One region of the Paenibacillus xanthanilyticus genome, then DNA from elsewhere that is predicted to be linked to it. Evidence: a T-box and tRNA genes for the amino acid it is inferred to sense, from the RefSeq annotation. Region 1 holds a T-box; the other holds one or more tRNA genes.
The links. The T-box of region 1 lies ahead of leuS (leucine--tRNA ligase). A T-box ahead of a tRNA ligase gene usually reads a tRNA of that ligase, here a tRNA-Leu.
Positions count from the first base shown of each region.

Region 1 (10,573 bases):
AACCGCAACATGAAGGCCGGATATGGCCAAAATATGCGTCAGCCCGAGCTGGCTGAACTGCCGGAAACGATCCGGATCGAGCTCGTCTCCGATGCCAAGCACGAGCCCTTGCATATACCCGCCCTGCTCGCCCGGATATAGCTCGTTCATTTTGGCCGCCATCGCCGATCTCATGCCGTCGACGATCCCCAGCCAAGCTGCCGTCGTGTCTAGTTTCGCGTCGCTAACGATGACGGAGGATGCACCCTGTACGGACGTTATCCAATGAATGCGCTGACGCTTCAAGTAAGCGGCATAATCGAAGCCGCCGAAATTCGTCGCACTAGCAGGCTTGCTTACGATGCCGCTAATCCGCATGCGCTGGCCCCGCTTCCAAGCTCCCGCCGTTCGCAATTCCGATTCTTGCGCCAGCTTCACTTGGACGAGCAGTCGTTCCCCTCCCAGGCTCCGCGTCTGCTTCTCGTTTCGTAGCACGATCTCCTCGGTCCGCAAGGTGAATCGGACGCGGTCGCCATCGATCTCGACGGCCGAGACGAGCATGCCATATGCTTCGGCGGCGAATTCCGGGGTCGATTGCGTCAAATGCATGGCCGAAACATTACCGGCATCTGCCCACATCCGGTGGGCGCCGGCTGCCGCGAAAGCTAACGCGCAGAGGAGCATCACCGATAGTTCCCGGCGGTTAAAGCCGAACAAGGCGGACAGCAGAACCGTCATCCCGATTCCGGTCATGGCAAAGCCGGTCATGGATAGCTCGGCGGCCGCCGCGCTGCCCACGATCCAGCATATCGTAAACCAAACAATAGGACGGTTCATTCGCCGGCCTCCTTTCCTGACGAGACAAGGTGAAACGGCTGCGCCGTCTTCCTATGCAAAAAAGAACCCCTGAATACGCCTGATCGGCGAACATTCAGAGGTTCTTCCTCTTCAATTCCTCTTATGAAATGACGCTCACGCCGCTCTGGGAGGGCGGCTCGTAAGCAGCGAGCCTGCGGAAAGCGATGCCCTTCTGTTCCATCAGGCTCAGCACCTTCTCGCTATCTTTCGGATAAGCCCGATGATAGACGATTTCCTTCACCCCGCTGTTCGCCAGCATGTTGGCGCATGTCCAGCACGGCTGGTCCGTCACGTACACGGTCGAGCCTTCGCGGTCGATCCGGTCGGTGAACAGCAGCAGGTTCTGCTCCGCGTGAATGGTGCGGATGCAGCGCTGCTTTTTGGTTACCTTCTCGGCGCCTTCGACCACCATCAGCTCATATTCTTCCACGATCATGCAGCCTGCCTCCGAGCAATCGGCCACGCCCATGGGCGCGCCGTTGTAGGCGGTCCCGAGGAGCTTCTTCCCTTGTACGAGCAGTGCGCCGACATGCCTGCGCGGACAGCGCGAACGGGTCGATACCATGTAGGCGATGTCCATAAAGTAAGTATCCCAATCCTTGCGCGCCGGGTCTTGGACGAACGTTTCCATCTTGTCTTTCTCCTTCTCTCCGCAGACTGAGCCGCCTGACGTACCCTCGACTCGTGTACGTCGGACTCGCGATGCGGCTTCCCTATCCCGAAATCCGCATCCGCCGGTAATGTTGCCTTCTATTGTCGCATAATTACGGTAAAGCGACAACGTGCGGTTTCAGCTTGGCCAATAATTTCGGCCCGATGCCCTTCACACGAAGCAAATCGTCGGCCGACCCGAAGGGGCCTCCCGCTTCCCGCTCGGCCACGATCGCCTGCGCTTTGGCAGCTCCGATGCCCGGCAGCGCGTCCAGCTCGTTCGCCGCGGCTCGGTTGATGTCGATTTTGCCTTCCTGCGACGCCCCCGATGCGGTAGATGGGCCAGCTGCGGTTCCGGACGCATCCGCAGCGGCTGGATCCTGCGCCTGACTCGCGTGCTCTTCCGTGCGCCGCGCGCCGTCTGCGGCTCCTTGTAAGGCATGCCCAGTCGCGTCTGCGGCTGAACTCGGACCGCCAGCGGACGCTTGTTTCATGACCGCTTCACCGGCCGCATCCGTTGGCCCGCTATTCGTCCCTTTGTCTGTAGAAGCCATTCTGCCGCCGCTCTCCTTGCCGACGTCTTGACCGTTCTGCCGGTCCGCGTTCGATTCCAGCTCATCCAGCGCGGCCCCGACCTCTTCGCTTACATCCGTCCACCCAGCGGGCGGCTGTGCTTTCGTCTCGCCCCAGGCGCCGATCATCAGCCCTGCGCCGATAAGCATCAGGACGATGGTGAACAGATTCGCCTTGCCCTGTTTCGCCAATCGAGGCGTCTTCATCTCTGTCTCTCCTTTGCGATAAATGGTTCTAATTGTAAATCGGCGACATGTTGGCCGGGCCGCTCCGCATACGGTAGTAAGAGCCGCCCATGGGATTTTGGAAAAATGCTGCGTTTCACGTTCGTGAAACCCCTTAGCTTATGCTTTCGATGCTGCGTTTCGCTTACGCGAAACTGAGCTTATGCTTTCGATGCTGCGTTTCGCTTACGCGAAACTGAGCTTATGCTTTCGATGCTGCGTTTCGCTTACGCGAAACGCTTTAGGAGGTCGATTACCATGAACATCGGATTTATCGGAGTCGGGAGCATGGGCAGCCTGCTCATCGACGCTTTCGTTGCGACCGGCGCGTTGGACCCCTCCCAGATTACGGTCAGCAACCGGACGTTCGCCAAAGCTGTATCGCTAGCCGTCCGGCATCCCGGGCTGAACGCCGTGCCCTCGAACGCCGAAGCGGCTTCGGGGCGCGACATTATTTTTCTGTGCGTCAAGCCGCACGAATATAAGAAGGTCATCGACGAGCTGCGCCACGGCCTCCAGCCTCATCAGCTGCTCGTCTCGATCACCAGCCCCGTCCTGATTAAGCAGCTGGAGGATTGCCTCCCCTGCAAAATCGCCAAGGTCATCCCCAGCATCACCAACTATGTGCACCAGGGCGCGACGTTATGTATGTTCGGCACCCGGGTTGAGCCTACCGACCGCAAACGGCTGCTCGATCTGCTGACCTACATTAGCGACCCGCTCGAGATCGAGGAATGCCATACCCGCATCGTCTCCGACCTGTCCAGCTGCGGCCCGGCGTTCATCGCGTTGGTGCTGCAGAAATTTATCGACGCCGCCGTCGAAGAGACCGGCATCGACCGCGCGCAGGCGACGGCGATCGCTAGCGCCATGCTGCATGGCACGGGCAAGCTGCTGACCGAAGGCGAGATGACGCCGGAGCAGCTGCAGCAGCGCGTCGCCGTGCCGGGCGGCATTACGGCCAAGGCGCTAGCATTGCTGCACAAGGAGCTCGAAGGCGTGTTCAACGGGGTCGTCCGTACGACGCATGCCAAATACGAGGAGGATCTCGTCGTCGTGCACGACCTTTTATACGGCAAAGAGGTGAACGGCACCTAACGCATGCTTTGCGTTAAGCTGCCATTCACCTCTTTATCCTTCGACCGCCGCGTTAGTTCGCGACGATATTGACGAGCTTGCCTTTGACCGCGATCACTTTGCGGATCGTCTTGCCCGCGATCGCCTCCGCGACCTTATCGGACTGCTTGGCGAGCTGCTCCATGTCCGCTTCGTTCGTGTCGGCCGCGATCGAGATGCGGTCCATGATTTTACCGTTCACCTGGACGACGATCTCGACTTCGGCGTCGATCGTCCAAGCCTCTTCATACGTCGGCCAAGCGACGTACGTGATCGAGCCTTCTCCGCCGAGCTTCTGCCACAGCTCCTCCGCGATATGCGGTGCGAGCGGCGAGAGCAGCTGGACGAAATGCTCCATCGCTTCCCGAGGAAGGACGTCCGTCTTATACGCTTCATTGACGAAAATCATGAGCTGGCTGATCGCCGTATTGAAGCGCAGGTGCTCGTAATCGTCGGTAATTTTCTTCACGGTGCGGTGCCATACACGCTTGAACGCGTCCGTCGTCTCGCCCGCGCCGATTTTCGCGCTAACCGATCCGTCCTCGTTAATAAACAGACGCCATACGCGGGCCAGGAAGCGGTACATCCCTTCGACCCCGTTCGTGTTCCAAGGCTTCGTCGCCTCCAGCGGACCCATGAACATTTCGTACATCCGGAGCGTATCCGCGCCGAACTCGCCGACGATATCGTCCGGGTTGATGACGTTGCCGCGCGATTTGGACATTTTCTCGTTGTTCGTGCCGAGGATCATGCCTTGGTTGACGAGCTTGTGGAACGGCTCCTTCGTCGCGACCACGCCGAGATCGTACAGCACCTTATGCCAGAAACGCGCGTACAGCAGATGAAGCACGGCATGCTCGGCGCCGCCGATGTACAAGTCGACCGGCAGCCATTCCTTCTGCTTCTCCGGCGAGCAAATTTCTTTGTCGTTGTGCGGATCGATGAAGCGCAGGTAGTACCAGCAGCTGCCGGCCCACTGCGGCATCGTGTTCGTCTCGCGGCGAGCCTTCATGCCCGTCTCCGGATCGACCGTCTCGACCCACTCCGTCACGTTCGCCAGCGGCGATTCGCCTGTGCCCGAAGGTTTGATTTGATCCACGTCCGGCAGCAGCAGCGGCAGCTGGTCTTCCGGAACCGGCTTCATCGTGCCGTCTTCCAGGTGCAGGATCGGAATCGGCTCGCCCCAATAGCGCTGGCGGCTGAACAGCCAGTCGCGAAGGCGGTAAGTGACTTTGCCTTTGCCGCTGCCGGAGGCTTCCAGCTTCTCGATCATCGCCGCGATGGCTGCTTCGTTGTTCAAGCCGTCCAGGAAGTCCGAGTTGACGTGCGGACCGTCGCCTGCATAGGCTTCATTCTCGACATCTCCGCCTTGGACAACCTCCACGATCGGCAGGTCGAACTGCTTCGCGAACTCCCAGTCGCGCTGGTCGTGGCCCGGAACCGCCATGATCGCGCCCGTGCCGTAGCCGGCCAAGACGTAATCCGCGATCCAGATCGGCACCTTCGCGCCGCTAACCGGGTTAACCGCGTACGCGCCTGTGAACACGCCCGACTTCTCTTTCGCCAGATCGGTCCGCTCCAGATCGCTCTTGTGCGATGCCTTCTCCTGGTACGCCTTCACCGCATCCGACTGTTCGGCCGTCGTAATCTTCGCGACGAGCTCATGCTCCGGCGCGAGCACGCAGTACGTGGCTCCGAACAGCGTATCCGGACGCGTCGTGAACACGACGAGCGCATCCTCTTGTCCGTCGATGGCGAACGTGACTTCCGCCCCTTTGGATTTGCCGATCCAGTTGCGCTGCATATCCTTGATGCTCTCCGACCAGTCCAGCTCTTCCAGATCGTCCAGCAGGCGGTCGGCATATTCGGTAATCTTCAGCACCCACTGGCGCATCGGCTTGCGGATAACCGGATGGTTGCCGCGCTCGCTAAGGCCGTTGATGACCTCTTCGTTCGCGAGCACCGTCCCGAGCGCCGGACACCAGTTGACCGGAACTTCGGCCACGTAGGCGAGACCTTTCTTGTACAGCTGGATGAAAATCCACTGCGTCCACTTGTAATAGTCCGGGTCGGTCGTGCTGAACTCGCGGTCCCAGTCGTACGAGAAGCCGAGCGATTTGATCTGGCGGCGGAAGTTGTTGATGTTCTTTACCGTAATATCGCGCGGATGTTCGCCCGTATCAAGGGCGTGCTGCTCGGCCGGAAGACCGAACGCGTCCCAGCCCATCGGATGCAGGACGTTGTAGCCGCGCATCCGCTTATAGCGGGAGACGATATCGGTCGCCGTGTAGCCTTCCGGATGCCCGACGTGAAGGCCCGCGCCGGACGGATAAGGGAACATATCGAGGGCGTAAAATTTCGGTTTGCCCGCGTCCTCGGTCGTTGCGAATGTTTTGTTCTCATCCCAGAACTTCTGCCATTTTGGCTCGATAGACTGGGGATTGTAGCCTTGCGGCTCTTGGCGTTCTTGTGCCATGACTAGTCCCTCCTGATCAACATAAAAAACCTCCCGCCCAAGCGTATAACGCTAGGGACGAGAGGTTGAAATTCCCGTGGTACCACCCTAGTTAGCGGTTCGGCCCGAAGGCGTCCCGCTCACTCGACATCTTTAACGCAGATGATACGGCATGCTTCGTCAGTCGCCGCGAACGAACGGCTGAATGCGCATGCGGCTCCAAGGCGAGTTCGCTCCTCTGCTGGTACGGCTTCCACCACCCGCCGTCTCTCTGAACCAGCCGTGTACGAAGCTACTGCTCCTTATCGACGCCCATTACATAAAAATGGTTAGTTCGATTATAAAGAAGCAACGGCTTGCCTGTCAAGTTACGATGACTTTCGAGGTCGATCGAGGTCGCAATCGCCCCGCAACGCGATGCCATGCTTATTTCACGCACACGAAGAACAGCCGCTCGCTCCCCGGATTAGGCGCTTCAAATGCGAAGTCCGCGTAACAGTCGACCTTGCTGAATCCCGCCTCGTACAGCGCGTCCTGCAGCCAATGCCGGTCGTACGCGCGCTGGACATGCGTCTCCTCGATGCGGACGTATTTGGCATCCTCCGCCTCTGCGTCCCGCGCGAAAATGGTCAGCTGATGCTCGATCTCCAACCGATCCTCGTCATAGCTGCTTGTCCAAATGTACGCCACGTCCCGCTCGTCCAACGTGAACGGCTGCTCCTCGGCGTAGCGCTCGAGCTGGCTCGGCGCGTGCACGTCAAACAGAAAAGTGCCGCCCGGCTTGAGCGCCGCCCACGTCGCCCGGAACGCAGCCTCCACGTCCGCCGGCTCCGTCAAATAATTCACGCAGTCGCAAAAGGATATCGCGGCGTCAACCGGCTCCGGCACCTCCCATTCGCGCATGTCCTGCTGCAGCCATTGGATGGAGCCGGCGTCTGCGGGCAGCGCACGCTGAGGCAGCGACTCCCACTTGGCCCGGCCGACCGTCAGCATATCCGCGGCCAGGTCGATTGCATACACCTGCTTGCCAGCCTGCGCCAGCGGGATCGCGATGCTGCCCGTCCCGCAGCCTAAGTCCGCCACGACTTTCGGCTCGCCCAGCTTGCTCCAAGCCTCGCTCGCGAACCGGATCCAGTCGGGATACGGCATGTCTTCCATTAACCGGTCGTAAACGAACGCAAATTGCCCATAAGCCTGCATCATGTTCTCTCCTACTTCATCTTGATCGCTCCATTATAGCACTGCGAAGGACGGAATTGCATACAGCCTCTTCCTTGGTTCATCGCGCAAAAAAGCCGGCAAGCCCTCTCGGACTTCCCGGCTCCATGTCGGATACCTGTTAATTCTCCGCTTGCTGTGGGGCTTCGGCGTTGAGCTTCGTCCAGTTGCCTTCCTGCGTGACGATCCCTTCGCGCATCAGCTTGCCGATCGCGCGCTTGAACGCCGACTTGCTAATGCCGAACTTCTGCTTGATGACGTCGGCCGGCGTCTCGTCCGAATACGGCATCGACCCTGCCGGACGCGACTTCAGAAAATCCAGAATCCGGTCAGCGTCTTCCACGCGGCCGACTTCCTTGCGCTGCGACATCGACAGGTTCACGCGGCCGTCCTCGCGGACGAACGTCACGCGGGCGCGAACGCGCTCGCCCATGCGCAGCGGTTGGGTGCGGTCTTCGGCGGGAATGAACCCATAGGCGCCGAAGCCGAGCACGCCCCCGTCGATCAGCACGAACGAACCGATCTTCAGCGTCTTCGTCACCCAGCCTTCCACCCAGTTGTTCTTCCACGATTCCGGCGCGCGGAACGTGAGGGCGGACAAATCTTCCTCCGTCGCGACATTCGCGACAAGTCGTCCGATTTTGTCATGCGTCAGCTTCACGAATACCTCGTCGCCCGGCTGTGGACGAAGCGTCTTCAGCTCCGGCTGCTCGGAGAGCGGCAGCAGCAGCTGCCGGCCAAGGCCGATCTCCAGGAACGCGCCGATGCGCGGGTGCGTGTCCGCAACCACGAGCCGCGCGATCTCGCCGAGTGTGATGAGCGGCTTGCGCATCGTGGCCGCAATGCGGTCCTCCGTGTCATAGAACAGGAATACCTCGAGCTCCGCATCCGGCTTCGGCTTTTTGCCGACCAGCTCCGTGTAGTGCAGCAGCACTTCGCTTGTCCCATCTGTCAAAAAATAGCCGAAGGGCGACACTTCGCGTGCCACCCTTAATTTCGCGAACTCTCCCGCGACGAACGTCATGCGAATTCCACAACCTTCGCGTCAGACCAGAGCCGTTCGATGTTGTAATATTCGCGCTCGTCGCGATGGAACACGTGCACGACGACGTCGCCGACGTCGACCAGCACCCAGCGCCCTGCGTCCGCGCCTTCAATGCCTCGCAATTGCACGCCTTTCTCTTGCGCCCGCTTGCGAATCTCGGTCGTGATCGCCTGAACCTGCGTGTCCGAATTACCGTGGCAGATGACGAAATAGTCCGCCACCAGCGAAATGCCTTTCAAATCCAGCGCCACGATTTGGTGCGCTTTCTTGTCTTCCGCCGCCGCGACGACGATTCGCATCAATTCATCCGCGTTTACTGTCATAGCTCAGCCTCCTGTAATTGTAAGATCAAATCATTGCGCGCGGCCACCGTCAGCGGGAAAATCCGCTTCCCTTGGGCCAGCAAATACGAAATCGTCGAATCGAATCCGGCAATCAGCGCTTTCTCAACACTATGCTCGGCTAATTCGCGAATTTTATGCACGCCGGGGAAATCCCGGCCGGGTTCCATATAATCGGCCAAACAGACGATCTTATCCAACAGCGTCATCCGCTCGCGCCCGGACGTATGATAGCGGATCGCATCGAGCACCTCGATGTCGGCGATGCCGTAATCCCGCTCCGCGACGAACGCGCCGACGGGCGCATGCCACAATTCCTTGTCGAACCGCAGCAGCTCTTCCGGCATGCCTTGCTCCCGGATGATCGCCTCCATCTTGGATGTCGGCCAATATTTGGCGACGTCGTGCAGGATGGCGGCTTGATCCGCTTGGTCCGGATCCGCGCCGAACCGTTTGGCCAAGATGACCGCCGTCTCCATTACGCCGAGCGTATGGGTCCAGCGCTTCGCCGGCATCTCCGCGCTTACCTTTTCCATCATCGTATTACGATTCATAGAGACCGTTCCTTTGGATATAAAAATAGACGCTATCCGGCACGTAATACCGGATCGACAAGCCCGACACCGCCCGCGCGCGAATGACCGTGGACGAAATCTCGATGTGCGGCATCCTCGCGAACTCGACGCGCCCCTGCAAGAACGCGGGCAGCGCCGACGAGTCTGGCAGCGGCTGGCCCGGTCGCTCCAGCCCGATAAACCGGACCCTTGCGGCGAGCTCCTCAATCCGGTGCCACTTCGCCAGGTCGTTCACCCGGTCGGAGCCGATAATATAGGCGAACTCGTGCTGCGGATGCCGCGTCACAAGCTCCGTGGCCGTATCGATGGAGTAGCTGACGCCACCGCGCTTAAGCTCCATATCCAGGACGCGGAACCGCGGTTCCGGCTCGGTCGCAAGCATCGTCATCTCCAGCCTGGCAAGTCCGTCCGCTCCCGGCTCATGATCCTTCAGTGGAGGCGCGTAAGAGGGCACGAACCATACTTCGTCGAGCCCTGCGGCCTCCAGCGCGGTCTGCGCGGCTATCAAATGGCCGACATGGATCGGATCGAACGTGCCGCCCATAATGCCGACTTTCAACATGTTCGGTTAGCCTCCCTAGCGAAGCGGCGCTCGCCCTTGCAAACGCGCCTAGTCAAGCTTATGGCAGCTCGATCGTTTTATTCTCTTTGGATTCTTTGTAAAGGACGATCGTCTTGCCGATGACCTGTACGAGCTCCGCGCCCGCTTCGTCCGCGATCCATTGGCCAACTTCCTTCGGATCTTCGGTCGAGTTGTTGAGCACCGATACTTTGATCAGCTCGCGCACTTCGATCGCTTCGGCGACGTGACGCACCAAATTGTCGTTGGCGCCGCCCTTGCCTACTTGGAAAATCGGGTTAAGATGGTGCGCCTGCGAGCGCAAGAAACGCTTCTGTTTGCCTGTCAACATGTGCTGGATTCCTTCTTTCCGTTAATAAAAGCTTGCTTCTGCCTAGCCGGTCGCGGTTGCGCCCAGCGCGTCGAGCACGGCCTCGCGCATCGCCGCCACCGGCGCGTCCACGCCCGTCCAATATTCGAACGCGTAGGCCCCTTGATAAATAAACATGCCCAGTCCGCCGTGAAATCGCAGCCCCCGCTCCTGCGCCTCCGCCAGAAACTTCGTCTTCAGCGGATTGTAGATGAGGTCGCTCGCGATGGCTCCCGGCCGCAGCCAAGCCGCTTCGACCGGCGATTCGTCCGTATTCGGGAACATGCCGATCGACGTCGTATTAATGACGATATCCGCCTCGCCGCACAGGGCCGGCAGCCGATCGAGCGCGGCGGTTCGGATATCGGCGCGCCCGTGAAACAGCTCCGCCAACTCCTCGGCGCGGGCGGCCGTCCGGTTGGCCACCGTCACATCGCGGACGCCTTCCTTGGTCAGCGCGTACAGAATGCCGCGCGTCGCGCCTCCCGCTCCGACGATCAGCACCCGTTTGCCGGCCAGATCGGGCTCCGCTTCTTCCTTGAGCGAACGCACGTAACCCAATCCGTCGGTGTTGTAGCCGGTCAGCTTACCCTCGTCGTTGACAATCGT
Region 1 is NZ_JBHUHA010000001.1:2,297,185-2,307,757, forward strand. Features, by position in the region: gene ACFSKT_RS09815 (ComEC/Rec2 family competence protein) at 1-816, opposite strand, end outside; gene ACFSKT_RS09820 (deoxycytidylate deaminase) at 938-1,468, opposite strand; gene ACFSKT_RS09825 (ComEA family DNA-binding protein) at 1,602-2,267, opposite strand; gene comER (late competence protein ComER) at 2,499-3,383, shown strand; gene leuS (leucine--tRNA ligase) at 3,436-5,877, opposite strand; T-box leader at 5,928-6,174, opposite strand; gene ACFSKT_RS09840 (class I SAM-dependent DNA methyltransferase) at 6,283-7,056, opposite strand; gene ACFSKT_RS09845 (CvfB family protein) at 7,196-8,098, opposite strand; gene rsfS (ribosome silencing factor) at 8,095-8,442, opposite strand; gene yqeK (bis(5'-nucleosyl)-tetraphosphatase (symmetrical) YqeK) at 8,439-9,014, opposite strand; gene nadD (nicotinate-nucleotide adenylyltransferase) at 9,004-9,594, opposite strand; gene yhbY (ribosome assembly RNA-binding protein YhbY) at 9,656-9,946, opposite strand; gene aroE (shikimate dehydrogenase) at 9,989-10,573, opposite strand, start outside.

Region 2 (10,573 bases), on a different contig from region 1:
ACACAGGTCTGTGCGAAGCCGTAAGGCGAAGTATACGGGCTGACGCCTGCCCGGTGCTGGAAGGTTAAGGGGAGTGGTTAGGGGCAACCCGAAGCTATGAACCGAAGCCCCAGTAAACGGCGGCCGTAACTATAACGGTCCTAAGGTAGCGAAATTCCTTGTCAGGTAAATTCTGACCCGCACGAATGGCGTAACGACTTGGGCGCTGTCTCAACGAGAGATCCGGTGAAATTTTAATACCTGTGAAGATGCAGGTTACCCGCGACAAGACGGAAAGACCCCATGGAGCTTTACTGCAGCTTGATATTGGACTTTGGTACGATCTGTACAGGATAGGTGGGAGCCGTTGAAGCCTGAGCGCCAGCTTGGGTGGAGGCGCCGTTGGGATACCACCCTGATCGTATCGGAGTTCTAACCCGCCACCCTGAATCGGGTGGGGGGGACCGTGTCAGGCGGGCAGTTTGACTGGGGCGGTCGCCTCCTAAAATGTAACGGAGGCGCCCAAAGGTTCCCTCAGAATGGTTGGAAATCATTCGAAGCGTGCAAAGGCATAAGGGAGCTTGACTGCGAGACCAACAAGTCGAGCAGGGACGAAAGTCGGGCTTAGTGATCCGGTGGTACCGAATGGAAGGGCCATCGCTCAACGGATAAAAGCTACCCTGGGGATAACAGGCTTATCTCCCCCAAGAGTCCACATCGACGGGGAGGTTTGGCACCTCGATGTCGGCTCATCGCATCCTGGGGCTGAAGTAGGTCCCAAGGGTTGGGCTGTTCGCCCATTAAAGCGGTACGCGAGCTGGGTTCAGAACGTCGTGAGACAGTTCGGTCCCTATCTGTCGTGGGCGTAGGAAATTTGAGAGGAGCTGTCCTTAGTACGAGAGGACCGGGATGGACGTACCGCTGGTGTACCAGTTGTTCCGCCAGGAGCACCGCTGGGTAGCCAAGTACGGACGGGATAAGCGCTGAAAGCATCTAAGCGTGAAGCCCCCCTCAAGATGAGATTTCCCAATTAGTAAGACCCCTGGAAGACGACCAGGTTGATAGGTTCGAGGTGGAAGTGCAGCAATGCATGCAGCTGACGAATACTAATCGGTCGAGGGCTTATCCTAAAAGCAATCACGGAGTGAATGCTATCTTCGGAAGCATCTTCTGTGAACATTCGGAGAATGTTCACTTCGGAAGCATTGCTTGCTTCGGAGCGACATCTTCGAAAAAAACACAGCTAAAGTGTTGAGTTTCGTATCCAGTTTTCAAGGTGCAACACTCCTGAATATTCCCTGATAGCTCAGTTGGTAGAGCACTCGACTGTTAATCGAGTTGTCACAGGTTCGAGTCCTGTTCGGGGAGCCATTCCATGGAGAAGTACCCAAGTGGCTCAAGGGGACCCTCTGCTAAGGGGTTAGACTGCGTAAGTGGTGCGAGGGTTCGAATCCCTCCTTCTCCGTTCTTCTCTCAATAAGGCCCGTTGGTCAAGGGGTTAAGACACCTCCCTTTCACGGAGGTAACAGGGGTTCGAATCCCCTACGGGTCACCATCTTAGAATATTCAAGTGTTGGGGATTAGCCAAGCGGTAAGGCAACGGACTTTGACTCCGTCATGCCAAGGTTCGAATCCTTGATCCCCAGCCATTTTACGAGCCATTAGCTCAGTTGGTAGAGCACCTGACTTTTAATCAGGGTGTCGTAGGTTCGAGTCCTACATGGCTCACTTTTATCTTTATATGCGGTTGTGGTGGAATTGGCAGACACGCTATCTTGAGGGGGTAGTGCCCACCGGGCGTATGGGTTCGAGTCCCATCAACCGCACCATCTCAATATGCGGTCATGGCGGAATTGGCAGACGCGCTAGATTCAGGTTCTAGTGTCAGCAATGACGTGGAGGTTCAAGTCCTCTTGACCGCACCATTATGCGGAAGTGGCTCAGCGGTAGAGCATCGCCTTGCCAAGGCGAGGGTCGCGGGTTCGATTCCCGTCTTCCGCTCCATAAATACGCGCCCTTAGCTCAGCTGGATAGAGCGTTTGACTACGAATCAAAAGGTCAGGAGTTCGAATCTCTTAGGGCGCGCCATTTTATAACGGGATGTAGCTCAGCTTGGTAGAGCACCTGGTTTGGGACCAGGGGGTCGCATGTTCGAATCGTGTCATCCCGACCATCTTTTCAAAGCATGGAATACATAATCTACGCCGATCGCCTCTGGGTGATCGGTTTTTTGATATTTCGGACGTATGCAAGTTTCACGGAATGGAGCGTGGTAAGGATGACGGTTAATGTCCTTCGCATCTATAATATCGTCTATTTTTCGCTGTTTGCGATTTTTCTTTCTTTTCTGCCTGTGTATTTGTCTTCGATCGGGTTATCCAAGACGGAGATCGGCCTGCTCATTGGATTAGGCGGTTTCGTGGGGATGGTCGCGCAACCGATGTGGGGGATGCTTAGCGACCGCTTGCGAACGGTCAAGAAAGTATTGCTGCTGCTCCTTTTGCTGTCGGTCATCGTGGGAACCGTTTTGTTTCAATCGCAGCAATTGCTTCCGCTGTACGGACTCGTTGTGCTCATGTACGTATTCTTTATGCCAACGGACCCGCTGATGGAAAGTTTGAACGTGCAGGTCGCTCAACGACAAGGCGTTGCCTTCGGTTCGATCCGTATGTTTGGCGCGCTCGGCTATGCGGCGGCTTCGATGATCGTGGGGTACGCAGGCGAAGCAGGCGGTACATCGTCCTATGTTTATTTATTCGTCGGTTACGGGGCGCTGGCGCTTCTTCTCGGCTTTCTGCTGCCAGATGCTCCTGTTAGTGCGAAAGTGACGCGCCAAGGCGATTTAAAGGCCTTTCTGAAGGCGAGAAAGACCTTGTTATTCTTTACGCTGATCCTCATTATCTCGATCCCGCACCGCATGAACGATATTTTTATCGGTTTGTATGTGGAGTATCTTGGCGGGAGCACGGTACAGGTGGGCTACAGTTGGACGGTGATGACCGCGGTAGAGGTGCTGTTCTTCGCGATAAGCGGGAGGTTGATCAAACCAGGTCGAGAAATGGCTGTCATCACGTTTGCGGCGGGGTGTTACGCGATCCGCTTCTTATTGAGCGGATTGGCTTCGACACCAGGTGCGGTCGTCTGGCTGCAAATCATGCAGGGTGTATCGTTCGTCCTCTTCTACGGCGCAGCGATACAATTTTTATATCGCATCATTCCGGAAGAATGGAAGGCGACGGGCCAGACGCTCTTGGCCGTGCTGTTTTTCGGCATCTCGGGCGTTGTCGGCTCTACTGCCGGCGGCTGGCTGTTCGATCACATTGGCGGAGAAAAGGTGTATCTTCTCATGTCGGCGCTGGCATTCATCGGTGTTCTATTTAGCGTGGCCGTTCGGAGGTCGATCGAAGAAAAGCCCGGTTCGGAGACCGAAGCGAAGATCTAAGCGGAGCGAGAGCCGATCAGGATGCGGAATACGACGAATTTTTACGTCATACCGCAAAATCTTAATATTTTTCTCGAAAAGTATTGCCAAGTACTTGAAACGTATGTTATATTACTATTCGTTCGTGTGAAACGAACATAATAGTAAGGCCCGTTGGTCAAGGGGTTAAGACACCTCCCTTTCACGGAGGTAACAGGGGTTCGAATCCCCTACGGGTCACCATTTATTTATCGCGGGGTGGAGCAGCTCGGTAGCTCGTCGGGCTCATAACCCGAAGGCCGCAGGTTCAAATCCTGCCCCCGCAACCAATTCTTCATGCGGAGCCGTGGTGTAGAGGCCTAACATGCCTGCCTGTCACGCAGGAGACCGCGGGTTCGAATCCCGTCGGCTCCGCCATTTTTTTCATCATTTGCCGCTGTAGCTCAATTGGTAGAGCAACTGACTTGTAATCAGTAGGTTGGGGGTTCAAGTCCTCTCGGCGGCACCAGTTTTCATATGCGGTCATGGCGGAATTGGCAGACGCGCTAGATTCAGGTTCTAGTGTCAGCAATGACGTGGAGGTTCAAGTCCTCTTGACCGCACCATATGCGGAAGTGGCTCAGCGGTAGAGCATCGCCTTGCCAAGGCGAGGGTCGCGGGTTCGATTCCCGTCTTCCGCTCCATATGCGAAACGAACGTTCAGCGAGATGCTGAACGTTTTTTGTTTTTTTATGTAGGCAACGACATCATAGTGGCGCAGCGACAACAGGGTTGGTGGCCGGGAAAACAAAGCATGCGTATTCTCCTGAGGGATCAGTCTTGGATAATACGGGAGCAGCACGAAGAGCCTCCTTCTTGAGGAAGGAAGGCTTCGTGCGTTTCAAGTGTCGGTTGATTTAAGTAGGGAAATTTAACGTCAGCCGACGAAAGCGCGAAGGCGTGGATCCGGTAACGGCCTTGAACTTTTTGTGAAAATAGGGCAAGCTCTCGAAGCCGCATTGCGCGGCGATGTCGCTGATTTTATCATCGGTGCGGGTAAGGAGTTCTTTGGCGCTAAGGATGCGTTTGGTAAGAATGTACTCCGTGACGTTCATGCCGGTCAGCTGCTTGAATACCCGGCTGAAGTGCGAGGGACTGACGGCGGCTTCGCGCGCGAGCTGCGGCAGATGAATTTCCGCGAAGAGATGCTCCTCGATGTAGTGCAGCGCCTGGCCGATCCAAGGCCATATATGCGGGGGCGGGACGTCGCCGGCGGTAGAAGGCGTCGTATGACGCGCCAGCACGAGCAGCAATTGCTGCAGCGTTAATTGAACTGCTTGCCGGCATCCCGGCCGCTTCTCGCTGAGCTCCTCGTGGATGAGTTCCAGATGCTGCTCGATCGTCTCGCGGTATGTACGCGTATCCAGCTGGTACTGCTTGGCTTGTTTGCTGTGCTCGAAAGCGTCTAGGAGCGAGAACCCGTCTCCGTATACGTTGGGCGGTATGAGGAGCGGGCTGAAATATAAGGCGGTAGCGATGACCGGATCGGCCGCGTCCGGGAGCGTGCGGTGAATCGTGTCGCCGGGGATTAAGAAAAGATCGCCGGGTCTCACGTCGTACAGCGTCTGATCGATGAAGAAGGTTCCGCTGCCGGCATAGATAAAGACGATTTCGTACCAGTCGTGAAAATGCTCGGGCAGCTCGGTTTGCGACGATTTGGTCTCTCGGTAAGCGATATCGAACATGAACGGGCTTCCAGGCTTGATCGGTTTGCGTAATGGTTTCACGTACAGAGGCTCCTTTGAGTCGATTAATCTCGCTTTCTCCTAACATAGCAAGAAAGAGTACAAATCTGCAATGAGAAGCGACTTCTTGGCGAAGATATGCTGATACAATAGAAAAGAACGTCCGTTATGAACCATCCTATTCCACGCAGGAGGGGACTTATGCGTATTGATGCCCATCAGCATTACTGGAAATTAAGCCGGGGCGACTACGGCTGGATCGGTCCGGAGATGCCGGTGCTGTGCCGGGATTATTTGCCCGCCGACCTGCAGCCCGAATTGCAGCGGCATCGAATCGACAAGACGATCGTCGTGCAAGCAGCGGCGACGCTGGCGGAGACGGAATATTTGCTGGAGCTGGCGGAATGCGATGAATCGATCGCGGGCGTAGTCGGTTGGGTCGATATGTTCAGTCCCTCCTATGTTCACGCGTACGAACGTTTTGCCGGACATCCGAAATTCGTCGGGTTCCGCACCATGCTTCAGGATCTTGCGGATTCGTCGGTCATACTCGAACGCGGATATTTGGAGGCGCTTTCTTTCTTCGAGCGGAAAGGCACGCCGATTGATCTATTGGTCAAAACCCCGCAGCTGGACGCGTTGATTGAAGCGCTGGAGCAGGTGCCGCGGCTGCATGCGGTGATCGATCATGTGGCCAAACCGCGCATCGCGGAAGGCATCCAGGAGCCGTGGCGCAGCCAAATGGCGGCGATCGGCGCGATGCCGAATATATACTGCAAGCTATCGGGGATGGTGACCGAAGCGGATCATGAGCGCTGGAAGCCGGAACAGCTGGAGCCTTACATTCGCCATGTGCTGGAGCAATTCGGACCGGACCGCGTCATGTTCGGCAGCGACTGGCCGGTTTGTTTGCTGGCGGGCAGCTATACCGACGTCATGCATGCGCTGGAGTGTGCTTTGCCGGAGACATGGACGTCCGAGGAACGGGAGAAGCTGTTTGGCGGGAACGCGGCGGCTTTTTATCGGCTGAAGTAAGGCGGGCCCATCGCAGCGAAAAGCCGAGCCAGGTAGGGTAGGGTAGGGTAATGTGAAGTCCTTAGGCGGCGCTTCCGGCTCATTTAATCAACCGAAAACGTCAAGTAGGCTTCTTCCGTCAGGAAGAGGCCTCTTGGCGTTTCAACTCGACTAGCGTCGCGTGTAACTGCTCGGTCGCCAGCCCGTGCAGCACGAGCCGGAAGCCGGCGCGCAGGGTGGTCAGCGGCACCATCGGATGCTTATTGTTCACGAGCGCCATCCGCTCATTGCTGCCGACGATGCGGGAGGCGTAGATGCCGATCGTCTCGTCGAGCTGGAGCGAGTTCGTCGCCCGCCAGAAATCGTTATCGGTCAGGAACAGCTGGTAGACCGGCGTGAAGCATTCGATCGCCGTCGTAAGGTCCATGAAATTCGTCCAGCGCCCCGGCATCGGCTCGATCGGAATACGGCCGTGCGTAATCGCGTCGAAGTTCAAGCGCTTCTGCTTCGTAATTTCCAGCCCCTTCTCGCTCAGCTCGCGGTTCAGATTAATGACGAAGTTGTACAGGTTCAGGTCGTGAATGAGGAACAGATCGTCCTTCACCGGTTCCAGATTCGTCGGCTTGAGCGGATTCAGCTCGATCGCAACGCCCGGTATGTTGTCGCGGATGAATTGCAGCACTTCGGAGCCGAGATAGAAGTGGCGCAAAATCATGAAGTTGGCTTCCGGGCTGACGAACGTGCGCATGCCCCAATACAGCACGCGGTGAAGAAGGCGCGACGAGGTCAGTGCCTTGGGCACGACGATTTTGTACAGCTGCAGGACGATGATGAGCAGCCGGGCGAACGGACGCAGGACGGGGAGCAGAAACTGGCGCGATTTGCCGGAGCAGTCTTTGAGGTAAGCGGCCTTGGCTTCCTCGTTGAACGGGATGCTGCGGTCCATGTACAAGGCGAGAAAAGGATCCGGGTCGCGCTTGTCGTGCGTCATCCGCTCAAAATGGTTCGGTTGTTGGCTCATGCGTTCCCCAGCTCCTCTAATTGCAGCACGTAGAGGCGTGCGGTCGTTTTGGCCGTCTTGACGATGCGCGCCGCCATGTCCATTGTCAGCATCGGGTGGGCAATCGCGGTTTCGAGCCGTTCGAAATGTTTCTCGTCCGAGTCGCCGTGATAGATCAGGAACGACACCTGCTCGTCGGTCAGGTTCAGCTGCGCTTGAATCATTTCGCCCCAGTACCGGGCCATGCGGCAGCCAAGACCCTCGATGATCCACATGGCGCCGATCAGATCGAACGGATTATCCCGGCTGGCCCGCTGGAACAGGTAAGCGGATAGCGCCTCGCTGCCGATGTTCTTCTCGCCGGACTGGATCGCGGAGAGTTCGCCGCCGACGGCCGTGTAGTTGCGCTCGAGAATTTGAAAATCCCGATGTTCGTCCCGGGCATGCGCAATGAACAAGGAACGCAGGTCGATATGCTCGATCGCGATGTAGGAGGCGGCGCGGGCGATCCACTGCGAGCCGTCGATGACCTGCTGCCGAATGTTCTCCATGAGCAGCTTATACAGCTCCAACGTGAATTTGCCGTCGTATAGCTGACGAATAGCAGGCACGCGGGCAAGCCTCTGCTCGAAGTCGATCCATACCTGGACGAGCTCCCGGACAAGATAGGCTTGCGTCGCGCTGGCGGCATCGTAGTCCAGATGCGGCGCTTCCGGCTCCCGTTCCTTCACGAGACTGATCGCCGCGGCCGATTGATCGTCCGCGGACCCGACGACGGTCAGCAGCATGAAGGACGTCTGGAACCGTCCGCTCTCCGGCACCATGCAGAGCACCTGCTCGCCTGGCTTCAGATGGCCGTCGTTCAGCAGTTCCTCGAGCATGATGTAGATGGACGCGGCGCCGGTATTGCCTTTGGTGTACAAGTTGGTGAACCAGCGCTCTTCAGGAATGGTCAGTCCGCCGAGCCGGAGCAGGCGGAAGATTTCTTCCCGGAAGAAGTGCGAGGAGTAATGGCAGACCATCCAATCGATTCGCGCCGGGTCGATCCGTCCTTCGGTTACGAGCTCGAAGAGGCGACTCACGCCGACCTTGGGCATTTCGTTCACGAGCCGGATATCCTGCTTGAGATTGATGGCGCCGCGATCCGCTGCCTCCTGAATGGACGGGTAGTCGAGCCAGCTGGCCGGAGCGTCCGCGCCGGAAGAGACGCCGGCGTACATGCAAGCCTCGTAACGGTCGGCATAGGACATGTTGTCGATCCACTCGATCCGCAGCGACAGGCCGCATGAAGCGGGCTGGCGTTCGAGCACCGCGGCGCCGGCGCCGTCGGAGAGCATGAAGCGCAGAAAGTCGGTGTCGAACGGAATGGGACGATCCATAAGGGCGGCTTGCTGCTCGAAGCGAGTGTGTTTGAAAATACGGCTCGGAAACTCGCTGGCGCACGATACGGCGGCCTCGGTCTCGCCCGTCGCCACGCGCAAGAAGGCGTTCTTCATCGCCTGCATGCCGCTTCCGCACACGCCATGGTGAGTTGCGATGTCCATCGCGGGAAGCCCGGTACGCGCATGTACCATGCTGGCAAAGCCCGGTACGAGGAGGTCGCCCTGCGTCGTTCCGGCTGCAAGGAACCCGATCCGCGAATCGAGCGGTTCATGATGGCGTCGCAGCGCGTCGGCAATGGCGTATTGCGCCATCTCGGCATTCGAATAGAGGCTGCGCTGCTGCTTGTCGATCGCGTAGTGCCGGGTGCGAATCCGGTTTTGTTCCAAGATGCGGCGCATGGACTTGGAGCTCTTGCCGCCGATGCGGCCCAAGTAATCCTCGATCTCTTCGTTGCCGACGGGCTGGCCGGGCAGGAACTTGCCGATGCTGGTTATGTAGACGGAATTCATGCTGAAGCCTCCTAATTTGAACGGGGGTGGGCGAAGCTGGATGGATGCTGTTGCTTTAGTCGTATCATCTAAGAATCGCGCCTGTGCGAATAGTACTATTTCTCTCTAGTACCTGAGAAAGAGGACGAACCCGAGGGGGACCGCGCACAAGGCACTCGCCTTTCTTCTCCAAAACAAGGAAGGTATAATGGGGACAAGAAGCTACTTAAGGGGGCTGTCATCATGAGCAGGTTGATCGTTCGTCTAGGACTAGCGGCGGCGGCGTTAACGTTCGGGCTTGGCGCGGAAATGCGCTTCATAGACGCGGAGGCGCTCGCGCGGAGCACCTCGACGCCGTCTGCGCTCGAACGGGAAATCGCGATGCAGGTGGAACAGCGGCAGCCCGTCATTAAACTAGCGTATACCGGCGACCGCGCCGAGCTATCGGCGAACATCGCGGAGCTGACCCGGCGCGCGATCGAAGCGGATGATTATACGGCGTACGTGGTCGATGCTTATTTCTATTCGGTGCGGGCATGGGGAAGCACCGCCACGGTGACGATGAACGTGCGGTACCGGGAATCGGCGGAGCAGACGCGATATGTCGACGAACAAGTTCGGCAGGCGCTGGCGGCCATTATGACGCCCGAAATGAACGACCGGCAGAAGGTGAAGGCGATTCACGACTGGATCGTGCTGCGATTGGCCTATGACGAGAACCTGGCCAGGTACACCGCCTACGAGGCGCTGACGCAAGGCAAGGCGGTCTGTCAGGGTTACGCCCTGCTGAATCAGCGGATGCTGGCGGCGGCGGGAATCGAGAGCCGCATCGTCGAAGGCCAAGTGGACAGCGGCAGTCACGTATGGAATCTGGTCCAGCTCGAAGACGGCTGGCATCACGTCGACGCGACATGGGACGACCCGCTGCCGGACAAGCCCAGGCAGGCCGGCAGCAAGTATTTGTTGATCAGCGATGAGGAGATACGGAAGGACCACCGTTGGGAGAAAGCGTATCCGGCCGCGCGAGGGGAAGCGGGAACGGTGGCGGCTCCCAAGGATGCGACGGCTGATTAAGCGGGAAAGCAGAAAGCAAGGATGGGGATAATCTGGCGGCAACCGGCCAGGTCTGCTTGGAAATTGACATGGGAGTCGGATACGGATGAATATCGTTTCTGCGTTGTTGTTTTTGTTGGTTTTTCTCGTGCTTAACGCCTGGATAAGCTGGAACGGCTCGTTGTTCTGGTCGGCGATACTGCCGGAGGGCATGATGAGCGCGTATTGGATCATCTATGGGGTGATTGCGGTTGCCTATATAGCCGCCATGCTGCTGCGGCGAGCTCTTCCTTATTGGGGCTACGCGCTGCTGAAGCAGATCGGCTCCTATGGATTGGCCGTCTTGTTCTATGCGCTGCTGCTCGTGCCCGCGGGAGACCTGATTTACGGCGTGCTTCGGCTCGCCGGACTAGAGGCGGCTACGGCGCTGCCCGTCGCGGGCTGGACGGCCAGCGGCGGGCTGCTGGTCCTGCTGCTCAAGGGCTCCTGGAACGCGTGGCGCCCGATTGTA
Region 2 is NZ_JBHUHA010000002.1:1,010,648-1,021,220, reverse strand. Features, by position in the region: rRNA gene ACFSKT_RS21625 (23S ribosomal RNA) at 1-1,109, shown strand, start outside; tRNA gene ACFSKT_RS21620 (tRNA-Asn) at 1,275-1,350, shown strand; tRNA gene ACFSKT_RS21615 (tRNA-Ser) at 1,357-1,444, shown strand; tRNA gene ACFSKT_RS21610 (tRNA-Glu) at 1,460-1,534, shown strand; tRNA gene ACFSKT_RS21605 (tRNA-Gln) at 1,554-1,628, shown strand; tRNA gene ACFSKT_RS21600 (tRNA-Lys) at 1,635-1,707, shown strand; tRNA gene ACFSKT_RS21595 (tRNA-Leu) at 1,723-1,808, shown strand; tRNA gene ACFSKT_RS21590 (tRNA-Leu) at 1,818-1,904, shown strand; tRNA gene ACFSKT_RS21585 (tRNA-Gly) at 1,909-1,983, shown strand; tRNA gene ACFSKT_RS21580 (tRNA-Arg) at 1,991-2,067, shown strand; tRNA gene ACFSKT_RS21575 (tRNA-Pro) at 2,076-2,152, shown strand; gene ACFSKT_RS21570 (MFS transporter) at 2,258-3,421, shown strand; tRNA gene ACFSKT_RS21565 (tRNA-Glu) at 3,569-3,643, shown strand; tRNA gene ACFSKT_RS21560 (tRNA-Met) at 3,653-3,729, shown strand; tRNA gene ACFSKT_RS21555 (tRNA-Asp) at 3,741-3,817, shown strand; tRNA gene ACFSKT_RS21550 (tRNA-Thr) at 3,833-3,908, shown strand; tRNA gene ACFSKT_RS21545 (tRNA-Leu) at 3,919-4,005, shown strand; tRNA gene ACFSKT_RS21540 (tRNA-Gly) at 4,009-4,083, shown strand; gene ACFSKT_RS21535 (helix-turn-helix domain-containing protein) at 4,297-5,166, opposite strand; gene ACFSKT_RS21530 (amidohydrolase family protein) at 5,326-6,159, shown strand; gene ACFSKT_RS21525 (DUF6999 family protein) at 6,278-7,159, opposite strand; gene ACFSKT_RS21520 (3-oxoacyl-[acyl-carrier-protein] synthase III C-terminal domain-containing protein) at 7,156-9,030, opposite strand; gene ACFSKT_RS21515 (transglutaminase domain-containing protein) at 9,253-10,083, shown strand; gene ACFSKT_RS21510 (metallophosphoesterase) at 10,169-10,573, shown strand, end outside.
Region 2: it has a tRNA-Leu gene. The T-box ahead of leuS (leucine--tRNA ligase) is inferred to sense a tRNA for this amino acid. The anticodon was not compared.